2 regions of the Clostridium sp. DMHC 10 genome follow, and region 2 is predicted to be linked to the other one. Evidence: riboswitches for the same ligand, from Rfam matches in the RefSeq annotation. Region 2 holds a riboswitch; the other holds the start of a gene.
The links. A riboswitch is a leader RNA that binds a small molecule or an ion and turns the genes downstream of it on or off. The one in region 2 is predicted to bind lysine.
Positions count from the first base shown of each region.

Region 1 (3,432 bases), 1.2 Mb from region 2:
ATATTTTAATTTTCCTATATATCCTAACTTGAATTATTATTCCCTAATTTATAAAAAAAATGCGAAGTAACAGTTCTTTGTAACATTAAAAGAAATCCATAAATCTAAGATAAAAAAATCGAAAATTCCTAAGATATTTCGATTTTTTTACCAAGATTTATTGGATTTTTTTAAATTGTTCCTTCAGCACTGTTACTTCGCTTCCATGGTAATTCAAGGGAAAAAATTCCTCCGTACCTACGGAATTTTAGTTGTAAATTTGTATACAACTTAAATTATTATAAGGTATTATTTAAAAATAGCAACACATTAATTTTATAGAATTGAAAGCTCGTTTCTTATTACATCCTCATAGCTTTCTCTTTTGCATATCAACTTTGAAGTACCATCTTTGACCAAAACAACTGCTGGTTTAGGTATCTTATTGTAATTACTAGACATAGAATATCCATAAGCTCCTGTTGTTGAAACTACAAGTAAGTCACCACTTTTTGCTTCTGATATCTCAACATCTGTTAAAAGTATGTCTCCAGATTCACAGCATTTTCCAGATATAGTTACCTTTTCTTTTGAATCATTAAATTTATTTGCGATTGAACATTCATATTCAGCATTATATAGTGAAGGTCTTATATTATCCGTCATTCCACCATCAACAGATACATACTTTCTTATATCAGGTATATTTTTTATAGAACCTATTGTATATAAAGTTGTACCTGCATTTCCTATAATTGATCTTCCAGGTTCTATAATAAGCCTTGGAAGCTTAATTCCAAGTTCTGCGCTTTTTTTATCGGCCTCTTTAAGTATAGCACTACAAAATTCTTCAGTGGTCCTCGGCTTATCTGCTTTTGTATAGTAGATTCCAAAGCCTCCCCCAAGATCAAGCTCCTTAATATCATACTCTATCTTGTCCTTTATTTGTTTAATAAAGCTTAACATAGCATCTACTTCTTCTAAATAAGGACTTATTTCAAATATTTGAGAACCAATATGAGCATGAAGTCCTACAAGTTCAACATTTTTAAATTTGATAGCTTCTCTAACAGCTTCAAGAGCATCACCATTTGAAAGTGTGAATCCAAATTTAGAATCAATTTGCCCTGTTTTTATATATTCATGGGTATGGGCTTCTATTCCCGGAGTTATTCTTAAAAATATTTTTTGTACCACATTTTCCTTTGCTGCTATTTCGTTTATTTTTTCAATTTCATAAAAATTGTCAACAACGAATCTTCCTACACCAAAACTTATTCCCATTCTAATCTCATCTATTGTTTTATTATTTCCGTGAAATAGTATTTTTTCCATTGGAAATTTTGCCTTGTATGCTGTATATAATTCTCCCCCAGAAACAACATCAAGATTAAGTCCTTCTTCACTTATAATTTGGCACATTGCAACAGGTAAAAACGCTTTTCCTGCATATGCAACTGTATTATTCTTGCAAAAATTGTCACGATAACTTTTGCAATTATTTCTTAAAAGTTCCTCGTCTATAACGTAAAGCGGAGTTCCATATTCCTTAGCAAGATTGCTTGAACTTACACCACCTATATATAATTCATTATCCTTTACTGACATGCTTCCAAATAATTTCACCCTTCACACCTCTTTAATTAGTTTCTGCATAAAAAAATATTTATTGTTATAATTATACAATAGTAAATAAAATAATACGGCAAAGTTCAACTCTGCCGCATACATACAACTTTGTGAACCTTGTAGCTCTCCACTTAAAAAACTCAAGCGACAACTTTATACATATTGTGCATAAAGCCAGATGACTAACCTGCCAGTTTATTCATCTTCGGCTAAAAGCTCCTTTCGCTGTTTATAATTGCCTGCTAGCTAAAACAACTACTCTTAACTTAAAGCACCTCTACATTAGGCTTTTAATCGTGAAATCAATAGAAAACTTATTGCATATATGTTTTAAAACAACGATTTTCAAGGCATTTCGAGACATATATAAATCTAGTTAAACTGATTTCACTAATATCAATTTTTTTTATTGTAGCATAATACTCATAAATATACAATATGTTTTTAAGACTTTAATTGAGTTATAGATTGTAGAATTCTTCAAAAGATTTTTCAACATATAAATGATCCACAACTCCACACAATTCTCTTATAGAATGCATTGCAAGCAGTGCTGTTCCTATATCAACAGATCTCAATGCTAAATGTGTTGAACTTATAGGTCCAATTGTAGAACCTCCAGTTTCATCTGATCTGTTTACAAATTTCTGAAATGGAATTCCTGCTTTTTTACATATTTCAGTATACACTGATATAGAATTGCTATCAGAAGTATACTTTTGATTTGCATTTATTTTAATTACAGGTCCACCATTTATGTGAGGTCTATTAGTTGGATCTGCCTTTTCACCTTTGTTAGGGTGAACCGCATGTGCTGAATCAGAAGATATAATAAAGGATTTGTTAAGAGCTCTAAAGAAATCTTCTCTATCACCACCAAAAGATAACACTATTCTTTCAAGTATATCAGATAAAAATTGAGAATCGGCTCCTTGCTTACTGGAACTTCCTATCTCTTCATTATCAAAGCACACAAGAACATTTGTCATTTCCGATACGCTTGACTTTGTTAAGGCAGTTACTCCTGCATGAACCATTTCTAAATCGTCTAATCTGCTGCTAGATATAAATTCATTGTTTAATCCCATTATACAGCCTTTATCATATTCGTAAAGCACAAGATCAAAATCCATTATATCCTCTATATCTACATTTAATTCACTTGCTATTAACTTAACAAGATAATTATCTTTCTCAAGGCTATCGTTAATAAGTCCAAGCACAGGAAGCATATCAATTTGCTTATTTAATTCTATGCCTTTATTTATATTTCTATTCATATGTATCGCAAGATTAGGTATTATAAGTATAGGCCTATTAATATTTATAAGTTCAGTTTTAGGATTTAAAATGCTCCTTCCTTTTAGAGTTACTCTTCCTGCTATAGATAAGGGCCTGTCAAGCCAAGTATTTAAAATAGGTCCTCCATACACTTCTGTATTCAACTTTAAATATGACCCTTCTGAAATAATTTCAGGATCTGGTTTTATCCTAAAAGTAGGAGAATCTGTATGGGCTCCTATTATTTTAAATCCTTTTTCGCAATAACGCCACTTCCAACACCAAAGGCAATTAAAGCTGAACTATTTCTTGTAACAAAATATCTTCCATTTTTTGAACTTCCCATCTATCTTCTTCATTTAATTCTATAAAGCCATTATCTTTAAGCACACTGCTTATGCTATCTACTGCATGAAAAGGTGATGGACTTTTATAAATAAAGTCAATCAATTCTTCAGCATATTCTAATTCATTTTTCATATGTCATCCTCCAAATTTATCATTATACTGCCTGTAATTTTAAAATTGATACTAATACGATTT
Region 1 covers NZ_LGVB01000015.1:2,350,294-2,353,725, forward strand. Annotated here, with positions in the region: gene lysA (diaminopimelate decarboxylase) at 316-1,605, opposite strand; lysine riboswitch at 1,721-1,896, opposite strand; partial or broken gene AGR56_RS13435 (M18 family aminopeptidase) at 2,070-3,369, opposite strand.
Region 1: another riboswitch for lysine. It lies ahead of lysA (diaminopimelate decarboxylase); the one in region 2 lies ahead of dapA (4-hydroxy-tetrahydrodipicolinate synthase).

Region 2 (3,432 bases):
TTTGGTTCTAATTATGTTGTAAATTATTAAATAACATAAAAATTATCCACACCTTAATCAATTATTTTAATGAAGGTGTGGATAATTTTTATTTAGGCTATGTTTTAAATAAGCACTTTCTTTTGCATTTACTTAAATAATTCTTCTCCCATGCCCACAAATGCTTGAAACATTATAAATGCTCTCATATCCATCTTAACATCTCTTTTTAATAGTTCCTTAACTTCATTCCGTGAAAGAAGCATCACTTCTATATCCTCATCATCCTCAAGAAATTCTTTTGATAAAGTTCCTTTGCAAGTGCAAAAAACTATGGCTGCAGATTCATCCGTCATACCTGCTGATGCATAAACCTTGCTCTTTGTTTTTTCATGATTTATATCAATAAGTTCAAGTCCCGTCTCTTCCTTAAGTTCTCTCGCTGCTGCAGCATCAAAACTTTCGTTTCCATCTATAAGTCCAGCTGAAGTTCATAAACATAATCATTTAAAGGAACCCTAAACTGCTTTATGCAAACTAACTTTTTACTCTCCACATGAAATGCAACAATTATTGCAGCATCAACTTTTTCTTTCTTTCCTTCAAAATATTGTTCTTTAAGCGTTTCAAAATCTTTTCTAGAAGCCACAGTCCAATGCTTTAAATTTCCCAATTTATTTTTATATTCAATGTCATAAAGACTTAAAAACTTAGATTCCGCCATAGGCGTTAACTTTTTTATTTTGTTTTCGCTCATTATGTATCACTCTCGCTTTCCATAAAAATATCCACACTTATACTATATATTTTAGCATAAATGTGGATAACTATTTATAAAATGTTACTTATTTTTATAAACATTATTAAATTATAGTGCGCTATCTAATTTTTTAGCTAGCTCTTCTGATACTGATACTAAAGGTAATCTTAATTCGTGGGATTTTATCAATCCAAGCTTATAAAGGCAATACTTAACTGGCGCTGGATTAGGCTCTTCAAACAGCATTGGTATTAACCCAACTACATCTTTCCATATTTTAAATGCTCCAAGATGGTCATTTTGTATTACTTTATTATATATTTCAATATATTTTTCTGTATTTACATGCGCAGATGCCATAACTCCACCATCTCCACCAAGCATTAATGTACTATAGAAGAAAGCATCTTCTCCTGTTAATATAGAAAAGTTTTCATCAGAAGGTCTGTTCAATAAAAGCTCTGTAGTTTGTCCAAAATCGCCGCAAGCATCTTTTATTCCAACTATATTCTTAAATTCAGCAAGTCTTCTAACTGTATCATTTTCAATATTTCTACCAGTTCTATATGGTATATTGTATAATATTATATCCAAGGTAGTAGCTTCAGATATAGCTTTAAAGTGCTCATATATTCCTCTTTGATCCGGTCTATTATAATATGGACATACAGATAATATACCTTTTATATTATACTTTTCAAACATCTTAATACTCTGTGTCATTTTGCTTGTATTATTTCCACCAAATCCAACGTATACTGGAACATTTCCCTCATTACATTCAATTGTCTTATTAAGTACAGCTTCATATTCATAATCTGTAAGAGTTGGAGTTTCACCTGTAGTTGCAAGAGGCATAATGCCTGCTATTTGTTTTGAAGTATAATGTTTTATAAGTTTGCCATAAGATTCCAAATCAACTTCTCCATCTACAAAAGGAGTAACAACTGGTATTAACACACCTTGAATTTTCATTTACATACCTACCTTCCTCTTACCTGTGGGAAACAAAATATCAGCAAAAAACACAGCAGCAAAGGAACACCCTTGCTGCTGTTATTAACGTAACATTTAATAACCTTGCACGTGTACCTTGTAGCTCTCCACTATACTTTAGTGACAGTTTTATACATGTTCTATATAAAACCAGAAACCATCTTCGCCAAAATGACTTCTTCGGCTGATATTCCTTTCTTTGTTTCTAAGACGCCTGCCGGCTAAAAACAAAATACTTATAATTACAGCACCTCTACCCTAGGTAAGAATTCAATTTATTTTTATACATAGTTTATCACATATTTATTTTTATTTCAACTTTATCTATTCTAAATTACTATGATTTTTCATAGCTTCTTCATTATGAAGTTTATCTTTATAACTAAGCTTTAAACACAGCGCATCCAAAACTATATGAAGGCTTTGATCAAATAATGAACTTAAAATTTGTATGGATCTTACATTCTTATCTGATTTTACGGCTCCAGGAACTATCAAAAAGCTCGATGAAATTTTTATTAGCGATGAATCTTTTCTACTGCTTACTCCTATTACGGATGCGCCTTGATCCCTAGATTTTTTTGATAAATTTAATACCATAGAAGTTTCTCCAGAACCAGATATAGCAAATATCATATCTTTTTCGGTAATAGATGGTGTAATTGTTTCTCCAACGACATACACCGTATAGCCTAAATGCATAAGCCTCATTGCAAAGCATTTTCCAACAAGCCCTGATCTTCCTTCGCCATATACAAATATTCTTTTATCTTTAGATATTAGCTTAACAATGTTATCTAATTCATTCTCATCAACATTTTTCACTACACTGTTTACTTCATTCAGTATTTCGCTTAACACTTCCATCAATCTCATCTCCCGATTTTTTAGCCTATAATATTGTTCTTAAACCTACAAGCTGCTAAACCTATATCATTTGATTTTGTTATAGCTGAACCAACAACCAAAATTTCCGGATTGATAAGTAATATATCTTTTAAAATATCTTCCTTAACACTTCCACCTAGTGCAATCCTTTTGATGCCTCTATATAAATCACTATTTTTATTAAAATTATCAATTAAATTTCCATGTTTATTATCCTTAGGTAGATGAATAAAGAATATAGCATTATCAAACTTCTTTAATTGTGCTATCTTACTTTCACTTGTTCCCATAAGGTCTATCATAACATCTTTGTTATATTCTTTTGAAACATTATAGCATATCTCTATAGTTTCTATTGGAGAATTTCCCATAACCGTAGCAATATCGGCCCCCGCTTCAAATGCGGACTTAAATTCATATTCACCTTCATCACAGGTTTTTATATCTGCTAATATGGTTTTATCCTTAAAATTTTCTTTAATAAAACTTACAGATTTTTTTCCGTAGTCTTTAATAAGAGATGTGCCAACTTCTATTATGTCAACATAATCTTCAGCTTTTTTAGCAACGCTTTTAGCTTTCCCTAAAGTTATTCTATCTAAAGCTAATTGTATCTTCATTTAAGCCTCACTGCCTAAAAATTTTTCAAGTTTTTCTCTTGTCGGATAACCATCATTATCTCCAGGTGACATTACTGCCATAGCTCCTATTGCATTTCCACGTCTAACAGCATCCTTTATGCTTAATCCTTCTAATATTCCACCTATAACTCCAACTGCAAATCCATCTCCAGCACCAACTGTATCTAC
Region 2 covers NZ_LGVB01000015.1:1,196,483-1,199,914, forward strand. Annotated here, with positions in the region: partial or broken gene AGR56_RS07585 (NUDIX hydrolase) at 129-736, opposite strand; gene dapA (4-hydroxy-tetrahydrodipicolinate synthase) at 848-1,714, opposite strand; lysine riboswitch at 1,828-1,999, opposite strand; gene hxlB (6-phospho-3-hexuloisomerase) at 2,060-2,602, opposite strand; gene AGR56_RS07600 (orotidine 5'-phosphate decarboxylase / HUMPS family protein) at 2,623-3,243, opposite strand; gene AGR56_RS07605 (sugar kinase) at 3,244-3,432, opposite strand, start outside.